Regions from separate parts of the Mesorhizobium sp. P160219 genome, predicted to be linked through region 1. Evidence: predicted binding sites of a transcription regulator. Region 1 holds the regulator's gene; the other holds the start of a gene.
The links. Region 1 encodes LexA, which represses DNA repair genes until DNA is damaged. Its sites were predicted from a motif close to TGTTCNNNNTGTGTTCNG; they were not measured.
Positions count from the first base shown of each region.

Region 2: the regulator LexA is predicted to act here: its motif matches at 5,291-5,308, upstream of AC3EMP_RS04630 (DNA recombination protein RmuC).

Region 1 covers NZ_JBYNWG010000001.1:4,347,965-4,356,186, reverse strand. The annotation lists gene kynU (kynureninase) at 1-1,087, opposite strand, end outside; gene AC3EMP_RS21085 (GntR family transcriptional regulator) at 1,255-2,019, shown strand; gene lexA (transcriptional repressor LexA) at 2,225-3,007, shown strand; gene AC3EMP_RS21075 (ComEC/Rec2 family competence protein) at 3,001-5,457, opposite strand; gene arr (NAD(+)--rifampin ADP-ribosyltransferase) at 5,570-5,986, opposite strand; gene gltX (glutamate--tRNA ligase) at 6,451-7,875, shown strand; gene gltA (citrate synthase) at 8,056-8,222, shown strand, end outside.
Region 2 covers NZ_JBYNWG010000001.1:916,966-925,187, forward strand. The annotation lists gene sugE (quaternary ammonium compound efflux SMR transporter SugE) at 1-110, opposite strand, end outside; gene AC3EMP_RS04605 (hypothetical protein) at 317-442, opposite strand; gene AC3EMP_RS04610 (transglutaminase-like domain-containing protein) at 656-1,465, shown strand; gene AC3EMP_RS04615 (cation diffusion facilitator family transporter) at 1,581-2,534, shown strand; gene AC3EMP_RS04620 (GFA family protein) at 2,612-3,016, shown strand; gene AC3EMP_RS04625 (class I SAM-dependent methyltransferase) at 3,098-3,904, shown strand; gene AC3EMP_RS04630 (DNA recombination protein RmuC) at 4,005-5,258, opposite strand; gene def (peptide deformylase) at 5,362-5,892, shown strand; gene fmt (methionyl-tRNA formyltransferase) at 5,898-6,848, shown strand; gene AC3EMP_RS04645 (GNAT family N-acetyltransferase) at 6,845-7,351, shown strand; gene truA (tRNA pseudouridine(38-40) synthase TruA) at 7,363-8,118, shown strand; gene AC3EMP_RS04655 (hypothetical protein) at 8,115-8,222, opposite strand, start outside.

The sequences.
Region 1 (8,222 bases):
CGCCGCGCTCGATCAGCGCCCGCATCACCTGGTAGCCATGCGGGTGGAGGAACGACACCTGGCTGCCGCGCTGGCTGCCGTCGCGCGGGCTTTCGAGTTCAAGGCCGTAGGCGCCGCATCTGGCTTCGACGAGCTGGATAAACAGGTCGGTCAGTGCGATGCTTTTTCTGCGCACCGCCGCCATGTCGACGTCGTTCCAGATATCGAGCGCGCCCTTGAGCGCCCGCATCGACAGCACCGGCTGCGTTCCGCACAGGAAGCGGCGGATGCCGCTGCCGACGGCAAAGCCCTGCTCGAAGGCAAAGGGCCGCGCATGGCCCCACCAGCCGCTGAGCGGCTGCCTGATATCACCATGGTGGCGCTCGGCCGCGTAGATGAAGGCCGGCGAGCCCGGGCCGCCATTGAGGTATTTGTAGGTGCAGCCGACAGCGAAATCGGCATTGGCACGGTCGAGTTCGACCGGCAAGGCGCCGGCGGTGTGGCAGAGGTCCCAGATGATCAGCGCGCCGGCGTCATGTGCCTTGCGCGTCAGCGCCGCCATGTCGCGCAACTGGCCGGATTTGTAGTTTACGTGGTTGACCAGGATGACGGCAACGCTGTCGTCGATCAGCTCCTCGATTGCGGCCGCGTCGACGCCCTCCAGCCGCAGCCGCGTTCCCGGCCGGGTCGAGGCGACGCCTTCGGCCATGTAGAGGTCGGTCGGGAAACTGTCGCCCTCGGCAACGATGGCCGACCGAGCCGGCCGCATGCCGAGCGCGGCGTGCAGCAGCTTGTAGATGTTGATCGAGGTTGTGTCGCAGACCACCGTCTGCCCGTCAGCCGCGCCGATCAGTCGTCCGAGCTGATCTCCCAGTTCCACCGGCATGTTGAACCAGCCAGCGGTGTTCCAGGCGCGAATGAGGTCGTGCGCCCATTCCTGCGTGGCGGCCTGCTGCAATTCGCTGAAGACGGCTGGTGACGCGGCACCCAGCGAATTGCCGTCGAGATAAATTACGCCTTGCGGCAAGACAAAGCGTTCACGCATGGAGCGCAGCGGATCGGCGGCATCCATTGCTTCGATTGCAGCGAGATCGGGTGTCGTGCTCATGATCCGGCGCCCCTCCATGGACAAACGCGCGCGGCGGAGCCTGCCGCCCAAACATGCCGGCGATCTTGAGTGGTCGCCCTTGAACTGTCAAACATTATATATAATTCACCCATTGAAAGGCTTTGATATATAATGATCCGCCGAGCGTTTATGACTGATGGATCACGATGCTGGATGACGAGCAGACCTCGAAGACGGAAGTGGCCTATCGCCTGCTCAGGCGCGATATTCTTGCGACCCGGCTGGCGCCTGCCGCGCCGTTGAAGCTGAGCACGTTGCGCAACACCTACGGCATCGGCTGGACGCCGTTGCGCGAGGCGCTGTCGCGGCTGGAGGCGGAACGGCTTGTGACCGCCATCAGCAACCGCGGGTTTGCGGTCGCTCCCGTCTCTCGGGCGGAGCTCGAGGATCTGGCGCGTGCGCGGCTGGTGGTCGAACTGCCCCTGCTGGTGGAATCGATCGAGAAAGGCGACCGTGAGTGGGAAGACGCGGTCGTTGCCGCCCACTATCGTCTCTCACGGTGCGGGTCTGTTCTCGACGATCCATCGGATGATGCGGTCGACGCGTGGTACGAAAAACACGATGCCTTCCATGCGGCCCTGCTCAGTGCCGCGACATCCAGCTGGCTGCAGCAGTTCAATGCGACGATTTCCGACCAATTGCATCGCCATCACCGCTTTCTGGGTCTGGCCCCGACGCTGCGCGCCGCCGCCGGCCGCACGGATGGACACCGGAAGGCCGTGGCGGCCCTGCGCGACGCCGTGGCGATCGAACACCATACCGCCCTGATGGAAGCGGCCCTCGATCGCGACGTCGAACGTGCGAAAACTCTGATGACCGCTCACATCGGCTACACGCTGCAGGTCTATGCCCAGAGCGAACCCGGCGCGGATGCTGCGCAGCCCCGTCCGAAAAGGAAGCGGCGATCGTAGCCGACGACGCAGGGCACTTTGTCTTCGTTTCACCCCGTTGCTGGCAACTGGGCGCAGGCGGCGCTCGCAGCGCCGAACGTTACGCTGAACAAAACGTCAACACATTCATTAAACTTTAAAAGGTTGCGGAACACAACTGGAACAGATAGTGTTTGTTCTGGGTTTGTTTTTTCTGATTCTGGTTTCAGAACCCTTGGGGGCCGCGATGCTGACGCGCAAACAACATGAGCTTCTGATGTTCATCCATGAACGCCTGAAGGAGAGCGGAATCCCGCCGTCCTTCGACGAGATGAAGGAAGCGCTCGACCTCGCCTCCAAGTCCGGCATCCACCGCCTGATCACGGCGCTTGAGGAGCGCGGTTTCATTCGCCGGCTGCCGAACCGGGCGCGCGCGCTGGAAGTGCTGCGGCTGCCCGACTCGATCGCACCAGGCCTCAATGCGGCGAGGAAGTTTTCGCCGAGCGTCATTCAGGGCAGTCTTGGTCAAACCGGCCAAGGGCAAGGCGGCCAAGGACAAGGCGCGTTGGGCCAAGGCGGTCTCGGCCGCCAGATCAAGCCGGGCTCGCCGTCGCGTTCGATGTCGGCCGGCAATGACGATGCCGTTTCCGCGATTTCAATCCCGGTTATGGGACGCATCGCCGCCGGCGTGCCGATCGACGCCATCCAGCATCAGACCCATTCGATCTCGGTGCCGCCCGATATGATCATGGGCGGCGAACACTACGCGCTCGAGGTCAAGGGCGATTCGATGATCGAGGCCGGCATTTTCGATGGCGACACGGTCATCATCCGCAATGCCGACACAGCCAGCCCCGGCGAGATCGTGGTGGCGTTGGTCGACGATGAGGAAGCGACCCTGAAACGCTTCCGCCGCAAGGGCGCCTCGATCGCCCTGGAAGCCGCCAACCCGGCCTACGAGACCCGCATTTTTGGACCGGACAGGGTGAAGGTGCAGGGCAAGCTTGTCGGATTGATCCGGCGCTACTGAGCCGGCTTGGGTTTGTACTTTTCACGCTGGTTGTAAGGCGGCAGGCCGCGCGCTTCGCGGGAGAAGCGGCGTTGCTCGTGCCAGGGGCGATACGGCTTGTCGACGGCGAAGCGGATGGTTGGCGCTGCAGCTGCCGATTGCGGATCGAAGAAGACGGCGGCGCTGCCGTCGCGGGCCAGCTGTTTCTTCGTCACGACCAGCACCAGCGGGTCGCGGCACGGATTGTAGGCGGTGGCGTCATCGATGACGATCAGGCTCGCGAAGGCACAGGCCGGCCGCGCCGTCTTGCGGTCTTTCGCAAGCGCTACAATGGCTCCGGAAGGGTGCCGGGCGATACAGAGATCGCCGGTGCAATAGAAGGGCGAGCCGGGCGGCAGATCGAGCGGATCGAGATCGAACCGCGTATCTGTTGACTCGAAAATCTCAGGTGGGATAATGGTTTCGGCCCGCAGCGCCCGTTTCCAATTGTCCGTGGTGAATTCGTTGGAGCGTTCGCGGTTGAGGGCGAGTTCGCCGCCACCGATCGGCATGGCCACCAGATGCGCATCCTCGGATATGAGCACGTCGGGCGTAAGCACCTGCGGCACCGTCAACAGGCCGGCCAGCGCGAAAGGCACGGCCGCCAACCTGAGCCAGGTGGTGGCCATGGTGGCGATGACGAGGGCGACCGCCACCAACAGCACCGAGCGGATGGAGATCAGCCCGACGGCGTCGACCGGCGAGCGCTCGGAAATCCAGGCCGATATAGCGATCATCGCCATCAGACCCTTGCCCATCACATAGAGGAACGGCCCGTCGGCGCCGAACGGCATCGCCAGTGCGCTGAGCACGGCAAAAGGCATGACGATCAACGAAACAATCGGCATCACGGCCAGATTGGCGATCAGGCTGAGCGGCGACACACGCTGAAAATGCCAGATGGCGAACAGCAAGGTTGCACTGCCGGCGATGATCGAGGTCATGGCGAGGCCGCCCATGGCCAGCGCGAATTTTCGCGACAGGAAGCCGACGAAGGAGCGCTTTGCCGGCGGCGTTCTCACCTTGTCGGCGCGGTAATCGGCCCAGCCGGCATAGGCGCCGACAAGGGCGGCGGTGGCAGCAAACGACATCTGGAAGCTGGGACCGACCACCTCGTGCGGCGACACCAGGATGACGGCAATGGCGGAGATCGCCAGATTGCGCATGGTGAGTGCGGCGCGATCAAACAGCACGGCGACAAGCATGACCGCCAGCATGATGAAGCTGCGCTCGGCGGCAACCACGACGCCTGAAATGACGAGATAGGCGGCGATGGAGACGAGTGCTGCCACTGCTGCATATTTCTTGACTGGGCGGCGCGAAGAGAAATCGGGAAACAGCGCAAAGGCGCCACGCAGCAACGCCATGATGGTGCCGGCAACCAGCGCCATGTGCAGGCCGGAGATGGAGATGATGTGGTAGATGCCGGTGCGCCGCATCGCTTCGTTGACCTCGTCCGGGATGCCGGCGCGCACCCCGACAATCAACGCCGCGGCAATCTCGCCTTCGGCGCCGCCGATTTTGCCCCTGATATGGTCGGCAATGTTTTCGCGCGCGTTCTCGATTGCCGAGGAGAGCCGCGCGGTCAGCGGCGGCGGTCCCTGCGTAGCAATGGTTTTCGGATTGCCGAGAAAGAAGCCGCTGCCGCCGATACCGGTGAAATAGCTGTCGAAGGAGAAATCGTAGCTCTCCGGCCGCACCGGACCGGTCGGCGGCAACAGCCTGGCATAGCCGGTGATCAGGGAGCCGGCGGTCATATCGGCGGGAACGGTCCGCGCCGAGAGCCTGACCCGCTCCGGGGCGTAGCGCAGCTCGGGGTAAGCGGTCGAAACCACATCGAGCGTCAGCCTGATGCGGCCGCTTTCCATCTGTTCGAGACTGACGACGCGGCCGGTCAGCCGTGTCTGAATCTCGGAGCCGAGCATCTGCGTTCCGGCGCGCCAAGTCTCGACTTTGGCGGCGACGACGCCGAGCGCGCACAGCATCGCGGCCATGCAGAACAGATGCGTCCTCGGCCGCGATCGCGTGGCGACAGCGCAACATGTCGCCAGCACCACAATGGCGATTGGCTGCGCAAAGCCCGGCTCGCCGGCCAGCGAGAAGTAGACGATGACGCCGGCTGCCAGGAAAACCGGGACCAGCAGGAAGGCGACGCCCCGGTCGAGCTCCGTGTTGGCGGCCACGGCAAGGCTGCGGCGGAGCGCGGGCCATGACGGGCGGCGAAGCCGTCTGCGCAGTCGGGCGATAGATCCGGGCGCTGTGACTTGCGCCGGCAAGGCGTGACCGGGCAGCGCGGGCGCTATGCCGGGATGCGGCTCAGGCAGCGCGAGGGGCAGCGGCTCGGCATAGGGACTATCGGCAAACAGCGAGCGTTCGCTGACGCTTGCCTCGCCGCCTTCGCCTTCCTTCGTGCCCCGGCCACGTCCAGCCATCGGGTCTGCCCCTTGCGCCCCAGACCTCCTATGCTACATGAACGCGCAAAGTGCGAAAGTCCGTGCGGTCGCGTCCACCGCGCCGGAATTGACGATCACTCGCCAAGGACGCTCAATCCTCAATCATATCCCGGCCCTCCGCCCTCAGGCGAGCAAGCCCATCGTGCATTGCCTTCAATTGTTCCGGTGTATGACCCTGCCATTCAGCGAGCTCCCCCAGGATGAGCAACGGATCACGGGAGCGGTAGGATTTCGTCGGATTACCGGGAAATTTTTTATCGGTCAGGTTAGGGTCATCCATAAAAAACCCCGTCGGCTTTACGATGTAAATCCTTTGACGACCGTCACCCGTTGCAAGCTCTGCTCCCCAGATGGCGGCTTCCAGTGTCTGGGTGAAATAGATCCATGACAGTGGTTTACCTCTGAAATTGGAAGGGTGGCCGACGCTCAGCAGATCCCCGGGTTTCAAATCCGCCCGGGTACCATGGTAGAACGGATCACCCTCCGTATGGTCGGCGTTTCTGGTCATCGGTAGTCCTTCTTTCAATCATTCCTCCTTCGTGGCGAGGCCGGACCGCACACAGTTGCGGTGTTCACGATAATGATTGCAGAAAGGTCAATATGCGTGACCAAGCCAACGCTGTCACGGCGGCGTTGTGTCGGGCAGTGCCGCATCCGTGAAGAAATGTCCGCTCGTCAGAGGGGGCTACCACCGTCGCAGCGATGTTCCAGGCACTGTGACGGGCGCTGCAGCCGAATGAAACCCAGACATTGACGCTGCTGCCAAATGAGGTTGCGCGGAGGTGCGAACAGATTTTTGTGCTACAAGGCTCCACCGCCAGTTGACGCAACCGATAATTGCCGACGTGCCCCCGGCCTCATCCAGCCATCGGGTCTGCCCCTTGCGCCCCAGACCCCCTATGCTACATGAACGCGCAAAGCGCGAAAGTCCGCGCGATCACGCTCCGCTTTCCAAGGCTTCCCGAGAGTTCCATGTCCGACACGGTCGTCACCCGTTTTGCCCCCTCGCCCACCGGCTATCTGCATATCGGCGGCGCGCGCACGGCGCTGTTCAACTGGCTGTACGCCAAGCACACCGGCGGCACGATGGTGCTGCGCATCGAGGACACCGACCGCGAACGCTTCAACGAGGCGGCGACACAGGCCATTCTGGATGGGCTGACCTGGCTCGGCCTTTCCTGGGACGGTGAGGCCATATCGCAGTTCGAGCGCGCGCCGCGCCACCGTGAGGTGGCCGAGGAGCTGGTGCGCCTGGGCAAGGCCTATTACAGCTACGAGACGCCTGCCGAGCTCGAGGCGATGCGCGAGGCCGCACGCGCCAAGGGCCTGCCGCCGCGCTACAACGGCCAGTGGCGAGATCGTGCCCCCTCGGAGGCGCCTCCCGGCGTCAAGGGCGCCATCCGCATCAAGGCGCCGACCGAGGGCGAAACCGTGGTGCACGACCGTGTGCAGGGCGAGGTGCGCTTCCCCAACAAGGACCTCGACGATTTCATCATCCTGCGCTCGGACGGCAATCCGACCTACATGCATGCCGTCGTCGTCGACGACCATGACATGGGCGTCACCCACATCATCCGCGGCGACGACCATCTGACCAACGCCGCGCGCCAGACGGTGATCTACAACGCCATGGGCTGGGACGTCCCGTCGATGTCGCATATCCCGCTGATCCACGGCGCCGACGGCGCCAAGCTGTCGAAGCGGCACGGCGCACTCGGTGTCGAGGCTTATCGCGCCATGGGCTATCTGCCCGAGGCACTGCTCAATTATCTGGCAAGGCTCGGCTGGAGCCATGGCGACGACGAGATCATGTCGATCAAGGACATGATTTCGTGGTTCGACATCGGCGATGTCAACAAGGGTGCGGCGCGCTTCGACTTCGCCAAGCTCGAGTCAATCAACGGCGCGCATATGCGCAAGATGGCCGATACCGAGCTGTTCGACATTTTCGTCGCCACTCTGCCATACCTCGAAGGCGGATCTGCTATCGCCGCCCGTCTCGACGACGCCAGGAAGGCGCAGCTGCTGGCCGCCTTGCCTGGCCTGAAAGAGCGCGCCAAGACGCTGGTGGAACTGGCCGATGGCGCTGCCTTCCTGTTCGTCGAGCGGCCGCTGCCGATCGACGAGAAGGCGGCAGCACTGCTCAGTGCCGACGCGCGCGCGATCCTGCGCGGCGCACATGCCGCTTTGCAGACTGTTTCGGGCGATTGGTCGGCTGCCGCGGCTGAAGCCGCGGTGCGCAAGTTCGCAGCGGCCGGCGGCCACAAGCTCGGCGCCGTGGCCCAACCGCTCCGGGCGGCCCTTACCGGCCGCAGCACCTCGCCCGGCGTGTTCGACGTGCTTGCCGTGCTTGGCCGCGAGGAAAGCCTGGCGCGGATTGCGGATCAAATCGATTAGGAGCGAGCTGGCCCAAAAAGATTGGCATTGAAAGGCGGGTTTCGCAGTGCAACATTAGGCCTTGGCCCAATCTGGCACGCACTTCCTAAATGCGGTGGCGAGTTCGCGCATTCCGGTGATTTCGACGTGTCGTTTGCAGGAATTGCCTTGCCGGCATGAGGAAGATGAAGGAGTTTGAGAATGAGCGAAGCTGCGACGAGACTGGAAACCGGCAGCAAGACGACGCACCCGTCGACTGCCACGCTCGAACTGGCCGGCAAGACGCATGAATTCAAGGTGCGGAGCGGCTCGGTCGGGCCCGACGTCATCGACATCGGTGCGCTCTACAACACCACCGGCGCCTTCAC
Region 2 (8,222 bases), 3.4 Mb from region 1:
GCGACAGTGAGCACCGTCGGCAGCGGCTTCGAGAAGCCGTCGGTGTATTTGAGGCCGATCGCCCAGCCGATTTCGAACAGACCAGCGAAGAACAGAAAAATCCACGACATCGGGATGCACTCCTTCCACGAGGATGGCGGGTCGTCCCGGCCGGATTTTTGAGAAAGGCGCGAGGTCGTCCTCGCCGCTTCGACACAAGCGGCTGCGCCGGTGCGATCAACAAAACACCGGCCGCATCGTTCATGCCGCCGGTGTCAAAATCTGCGCCGAAACGGTTTGTCCGGATTTCAACCGTCCAAGATCTTCCGAGGCGGGCTTACTTTTCCTTAAGCCTCATCGCCTTCACGGGCGGCGCCTTGAGTGCCGGAGCCGCTGCGGGCTTCTTGGCGTCTTTTTTCGGCTTCCGAGCTTCCTTGCCCGCCTTCATCGCACCTTTAGCCATGATTCGTTCCTCCAGTTGCTGGGAGGCCAAGTGAAACAAGAGAAACGCCGGACTGCAAGGGGGCGGGCGTCCGTCGCCGGCCCCGGCGGGCCGCTTTCAACCGGTTTCTAATTTGCTCGTAAACCATTCCGGTCCGTGCCATGGTTGCCTTCGCACTGCAGCATCGGCCATGCCTTCGCCCGGCGATGATCAGGCAGTGCGGTCAGGACGACAATGCGAATCCGCATCGGCAGCGAGATGAGTTTCGATTTTCCGCAGGAAACGCCGCTGATCGCGATGCTCAACGTCCACTACTCCAGGGCCTCCGATCTCGAGCGCCCGGATTTCCTGACCTCCAACCCGCCGGTGCCGATCCAGAGCTACCGCGACAGTTTCGGCAATTGGTGCAACCGTTTCGTCGCCCCGCCCGGACGCTTCACCTTCGGCACCGATTCGGTAATCCGCGACCCCGGTACCTTCGAGATGGGCGACCTGATGGCCTGGCAGCATGAGGTGCGCGACCTGCCGTCGGACACATTGCTGTTCCTGTTGCCCAGCCGCTTTTGCGAGAGCGATCTGCTGGCCAGCGAAGCCTGGCGGCTGTTCGGGCACACTCCGCTCGGTATTGCCCGCGTCCAGGCGGTCTGTGATTTCGTCCACAACCACATCGTCTTCAGCTACGGCAATGCCCGACCGACGCGCACCGCGGCCGAAGCCTATCGCGAGCAAAGCGGCGTCTGCCGCGACTTTGCCCACCTTGCGGTCACCTTCTGCCGTGCGCTCAATATCCCGACCCGCTACTGCACCGGCTACATCAGCGACATCGGCCTGCCCAAACCTTGGGCGAGCATGGATTTCGCAGCCTGGATGGAGGTCTATCTCGGCGGCCGCTGGCATGTCTTCGATCCACGCAACAATTCGCCGCGCATCGGCCGCATCCTGATCGCGTCGGGCCGCGACGCCGCCGACGTGCCGCTCACCCACATCTTCGGACCGGGCACGCTGGCTGGTTTCAAGGTGTGGACGGACGAGATCATCGAATAGGGGCGTCTTTCCGCAAGCTGCCTACAAGACCCTGAACGACCGGGCGATTCGTGCGTTGTGATGCCTGTGGAGCTCGGCGGCAGGGGCGTTACATCAGGTTCCTTGGAGGGACAGCATGGCAGCACATGGCGGGTCGAAGACGGTCATCTACGCGGCGCTCGCCGGTAATCTCGCTATTGCTGTGACCAAATTCGTCGCCGCCTTCTTCACCGGCAGCTCGGCGATGCTGTCGGAAGGCGTGCACTCGCTGGTGGATACCGGCAATGGCGGGCTGCTGCTCTACGGCATGCACCGCGCCGCCCGCCCGCCGGACCGCACGCATCCGCTCGGCCATGGCCGCGAGCTGTATTTCTGGAGCTTCATTGTCGCCTTGCTCGTATTCGCGCTCGGCGCCGGCGTATCCTTCTATGAAGGCGTCGTCCACATCATGGCGCCTGAGCCGGTCGCCAATCCCAAAATCAACTATATCGTGCTGGGCCTCTCAATGCTGTTCGAGGGCAGCTCCTGGTACGTGGCGCTGAAGGAGTTCCGCCAGCAGAAGGGCAAGCAAGGCTGGCTGCAGGCCGTGCAATCGAGCAAGGATCCGAGCGTCTACACGATCCTGTTCGAGGACAGCGCCGCCCTGCTCGGTCTGTTCGTCGCCTTCGCCGGCATATTGGCGGCCGAACTCCTCGACATGCCCGAACTCGACGGCGTCGCCTCGATCGGCATCGCGATGATCCTCGGCGCCACCGCCATCTTTCTGGCGCGCGAAAGCAAGGGATTGCTCATCGGTGAGCCGGCCTCGCCGGAAGTGCAGGCCAAGGTGCTGACCATCGCCCAGCAGGATCCGGCAGTGCAGCGGGCCAACGGCGTTCTCACCGTCCATCTCGGCCCTCGACAGATCGTCGCTGGGCTGAGCATCGAATTCGAGGACCATCTGACGGCGCCTGAGATCGAAGCCTGTGTCGAGCGCATCGAGGCGCTCTTGAAAAAAGAAATGCCGGAGATCACCAGGCTGTTCGTCAAGCCGCAGACGACCGGAACCTGGGAGCACCGGCGCAAGCAGGTCGAGGCGGCGTCGGACTAGTTCTGGACCAGCAGTCCACCGTTGGCCCCATCGCCTGGTCCCGCTAAGATCACTCGACGGAATTCGGAGAATCAACCATGAAAATCGATGGTGGGTGTCATTGCGGCGCCATAACTTATGAAGCAGAGGTCGACCCGGAAAAGACCTCTATCTGTCATTGCACCGACTGCCAGCAACTGACCGGCACCGCCTTTCGTGTCACTGTTCCCGCGCCTGAGGATCATTATAGGATCACCAAGGGAACACCGAAGGTTTATATCAAGACGGGATCGAGCGGCGCCAAGCGTGCCCAGGCGTTCTGCGGCGACTGCGGTTCGCATCTTTACGCAACGTCGGTTGGCGACGGGCCGAAGGTCTATGGGATCAGGGCGGGGACCGCGCGGCAACGCGAGGATCTCGTTCCGACCCAACAGAAATGGCACCGATCGGCCCTGCACTGGCTTCCGGAATTCGAGGGCGTAAGCATCGTAGAGGCGCAGTAGCACCTGCCTCCCGGTTAAACGCGGCCCAAACCAGCCAATAATGTGCTAGGCTAGCCATCAAACGGATGGCGGGGGATAGCAATGTCGGAAACGGACAAAGTGTTTGCCGGCTCGATTCCGGAAAACTACGACCGCTACATGGTGCCGCTGATCTTCGAGCCGTTCGCCGCGGATTTGGCACGACGGGCAGCGTCCTTGTCGCCCGGCGCCGTCCTGGAAGTCGCCGCCGGCACCGGCGTTGTCACCCGCGCATTGGCTCCAAAACTGTCTCCCGGCGCAAGCTATGTCGTGACCGACCTCAACCAGCCTATGCTCGACTACGCGGCCTCGCGACAAGCTCCCGACAGTCGTATACAATGGCGTCAGGCGGATGCTCTGGCGCTGCCGTTCGAAGATGCGGCTTTCGATCTCGTTTGCTGTCAGTTCGGCGCGATGTTCTTTCCCGACCGAGCCGCCGGCTATCGCGAAGCAAAGCGGGTCCTGAAGACCGGCGGCCATTTCCTGTTCAACGTGTGGGATCGCATTGAAGAGAATGTATTCGCCAATGATGTGACGAATGCTCTTGCGGAGATTTTTCCGAACGATCCGCCCCGCTTTCTCGCCCGCACGCCGCACGGCTACAATGACACTGCATTGATCCGCGGCGAGTTGGAAGCCGCAGGTTTCTCCCGTGTGGTGATCGACACGAGGGCCGAACAAAGCCGTGCCTCCTCGCCGCGCCTTCCGGCGGTTGCCTATTGCCAGGGAACTCCGCTTCGCAACGAAATCGAGGCCAGAGGAAAACTGGAAGCCGCAACCGATCACGCCGCGTCCGTGATTGCAGCCAGACACGGCAGCGGCGAGGTTGCGGCCAAGATCCAGGCGCACGTGATGGTGGCTACGGTCTAATGCATGTTGCCCAGAAGTGAGCCGCGGTTCTGGGACAACGACATTCATCAAAACAAAGACTTAAAGCGCGTCGTATGAATCCGTTTCAGCGCGACGCACTTTAATCGTCGCCTTCGACGACACGTAGCCTGAGCTGCCCCGTCTTGGAATCCGCCACCCGCACCCCGGCTTCGGCCTTGGCGGGTCCGCCACCGCGCACTTCGGCTTCGTTTTCGCCAAACTCCAGCGCTTCGATCTTTTGGCCGCGCTTGGTCACCTTCGACGTCGACACCAGTATCTCGTCGATATCCTTGGCCGACTGGCCAAAATGCGTCTGCAACCGGCGCACGCGTTCGTCGACGCGCGCGACGTCCTCCATCAGCCGGATCACCTCGCCCTGGATCAGATGCGCCTGTTCGCGCATGCGGGCGTCCTTGAGGATGGCCTGGATGACCTGGATCGACAGCATCAAAAGCGACGGCGAGACGATGATGACACGCGCCCGGTGCGCCTTCTGGACCACGGCGTCGAAATTCTCGTGGATTTCGGCGAACACCGATTCGGACGGCACGAACATGAAGGCGGTGTCCTGCGTCTCGCCCTGGATCAGGTATTTTTCCGAGATATCGCGGACGTGAATTTCGATGTCGCGGCGGAAAGCCTGGGCCGCGATCTTCTGTTGTTCGGCGCCATCGGCGGCGCGGATGGCGTTCCAGGCTTCCAGCGGAAACTTGGCGTCGATGGCAAGCTGCGGCGCACCGTTCGGCATCCTGACCAGGCAGTCGGGACGGCTGCCGTTTGACAGCGTTGCCTGGAACTCGTAGGCGCCCATCGGAAGGCCGTCGGCGACGATCGCCTCCATGCGCGACTGGCCGAAGGCGCCGCGCGTCTGCTTGTTGGACAGGATCGCCTGCAATTGCACGACCTGGCCGGCCAGCGACTGAATGTTGCCTTGCGCGGTGTCGATGACCGCCAGCCGTTCCTGCAGTTTGGCGAGGCTCTCTTGCGTCGATTTGGTCTGTTCGGTCATGGTTTGGCCGAGTCGGCCGGTCATGGCGTCGAGGCACTGGCCGATCGACTGGTTGAGTTCGGCCTGCCTTGCGCCGAACACGTCGGCGATGGCGCCCATGCGGCCCTGCATCTCGGCCTGGCTTTGCAAAATGCCGGCCATCCGCGCCTCGGCGTCGCGGGCGTGGTCGGCGGCTTCCGCCGCGGCGATGGTGCGCGCCTTGGCCGATCGCCACAGCGCCACGACAAGCGCCAGGAACAGGCCGAGAAACACCAGCGCGCCGATGGCCAGTGCATGGCCGAGCGTGATCGTCGTCGCGCCAAGCCGGGCAACGGGTTCGGAAAGGATGGTGCTCAGGTCGTTCATCCCGCCAGCATAGCCAATTCGCAGACCTGGCACAGATCAAAACGTGAACGAGACCGATTCGCACCGGTTGACGCTTCTCCTGCGACGTTTTAGGTGAGGCGCCATGTCGATCAAGCCGCTCATCATCCTTCCCGATCCTATCCTGCGCCAGGTTTCCAAACCGGTCGAACGCGTCGACGCGCCTTTGCGCAAACTGACCGACGACATGCTGGCGACGATGTATGATGCGCCGGGCATCGGCTTGGCCGCAATCCAGATTGGCGAGCCGCTGCGCATGCTGGTCATCGACCTCGCCAAGGAAGACGAGCCGCCGGCGCCGCATGTCTTCATCAATCCCGAAATCCTCGAAAGCGCCGACGCTCGCTCCGTCTACGAGGAAGGCTGCCTGTCGATCCCGGACTATTACGCCGAGGTCGAGCGTCCCGCCTCGGTGCGCGTGAAATATCTCGACCGCGACGGCAAGCTGCAGGAGATCGAGGCCGAAGGCCTGATGGCGACCTGCCTGCAGCACGAGATCGACCATCTCAACGGTGTGCTGTTCATCGACCACATCTCGAAGCTGAAGCGCGACATGGTGGTCAAGAAGTTCAAGAAGCTCGCCAAGGACAAGGCGCCGGGCAAGCTGGTGGGATAGGGAAGATGCCGCTTCGCGTCATCTTCATGGGCACGCCGGAGTTTTCGGTGCCGGTGCTGCGCGCGATTGCCGAGGCCGGGCACGAGATAGCAGCCGTCTACACCCAGCCGCCGCGCGCCGCGGGCCGCCGCGGGCTGGAGCTGACACCGTCGCCGGTGCAGCGCGAGGCTGAGCGGCTGGGCATCGAAGTGCGCACGTCGCTGTCGCTGAAGGGCGAGGCCGAGCAAGCTGCTTTCCAGGCGTTGCGTGCCGATGTCGCGGTCGTCGTCGCGTATGGTTTGCTGTTGCCGAAGGCTATTCTGGAGGCTCCGCGCCTCGGCTGCCTCAACGGCCACGCCTCGCTTTTGCCGCGTTGGCGTGGTGCAGCTCCCATCCAGCGCGCCATTATGGCCGGCGACGTCGAGACCGGCATGATGGTGATGCGCATGGAAGAGGGCCTGGACACCGGTCCGGTGGCACTGGTTGAAAAATGCGCCATAGAGCCCGATATGACGGCCGGCGATCTGCACGACCGCTTGATGAATATTGCTGCCACGCTGATGGTGGAAGCGCTGTCCCGATTGGAGACAAATACCCTGGCATCGACTTTGCAGGCGGCTGACGGGGTGACCTACGCCAGGAAAATCGATAAGTCGGAGACACGTGTGGACTGGACGCGCCCGGCTGCGGAGGTCCACAATCACATTCGCGGGCTGTCGCCATTCCCCGGCGCCTGGTGCGAGGCCGACATCGGCGGCCGCACGGAACGGCTGAAACTGCTTCGCTCGACGCTTTCTGAAGGTACGCTTTCTGAAAGCATGGGCGAGTCGGGAGGAATTCTCGATGACCGGCTGACGGTCGCCTGCGGGTCGGGCGCGGTCAGGCTGGTCGAAGTTCAACGGGCGGGCGGAAAGCCTGCTGCCGCGAAGGAGTTTCTGCGCGGGGCCAAGATCGAAAAAGGAATGAAGTTCTCATGAGCATGATGTCGATACGCGGCGCGACGCCGCGGGACCGCGAGGCCATACGCCTGGTCGAGGAACACGCATTCGGCCAGCAGGCGGAGGCCGGGCTGGTCGACGCTCTGGTCACCGGCGGCGACGCCGTTGTCGAACTGGTGGCGGAAGAAGACGGCCAGGTGGTCGGCCACATCCTGTTTTCCAGGCTGTTCGTTAGGAACGGCGGCAAGCAGTTTGCAGCCGTGGCGCTGGCGCCGTTGGCGGTGGAACCTTCGTTCCACGGCTCGGGCATTGGCGGTGCGCTGATCCGCGAGGCGCATATCCGCCTCAGGGATGCCGGCGAGACGCTCGCCGTTGTGTTGGGCGATCCGGCCTATTACGGCCGCTTCGGCTACAATCATGCGCGGGCCGAAGAGTTCGAGAGCGAATATCAGGGCGAAGCGCTGCAGGCGCTGGCCTGGGGTGACGCACCCGAAAAAGGCAAACTGGTCTACGCCCAGGCCTTTACCGCACTCGCCGCCTGAACGAAGGGTGTATGCCGCGTTTTCGTCTCGATATCGAATATGACGGCAGCCTCTTCGCCGGCTGGCAACACCAGGCGGATCAGCCTTCGGTGCAGCAGGCGATAGAGCAGGCGATCGAGAAATTTTGCGGTGAGGCGGTGCGGATACGCGCCGCCGGCCGCACCGACGCCGGCGTGCATGCGACCGCCCAGGTGGCGCATGTCGACCTCGCCAAGGCATGGCCAAACGACAAGGTGCGCGACGCCGTCAACGCGCACCTGCAGGCGGCAGGCGCGCGCATCGCCATCCTGCAGGCCACGGTTGTCCCCAATGAGTTCGACGCCCGTTTCTCGGCCACCGGACGGCACTATCTCTACCGCATCCTCAACCGGCGCGCGCCTGCAGCGATGGAAAAGGGCAAGGTCTGGTGGGTGCCGAAGCGGCTCGATGCGGACGCCATGCACGAAGCGGCGAAAGTCCTGCTCGGCCGACATGACTTTACCACCTTCCGCTCGACGCAATGCCAAGCCAACAGTCCGGTGCGGACGCTGGAGCGGCTCGATGTAAGCCGCCAGGGCGACCTGATCGAAGTCAGGGCCTCGGCGCGCTCTTTCCTGCACAACCAGGTGCGCTCCATGGTCGGTTCGCTGAAACGCGTCGGCGACGGCGGCTGGACCGCCGCCGACCTCAAGGCAGCGCTCGCGGCGCAAGACCGCGCCGCCTGCGGCCAGGTGGCGCCGCCCGACGGGCTTTTTCTCGTCGGTGTAGACTATCCGGAAAAGTTCTAAGCCGGAGCGGCGGTCGGCACAGTGATGCCGAGCAGCGCCACCAGGCCGAACAAGACGGCCAGAGACACCACCAACATGCCTGCGAACACGGCGCTGCCGACAGC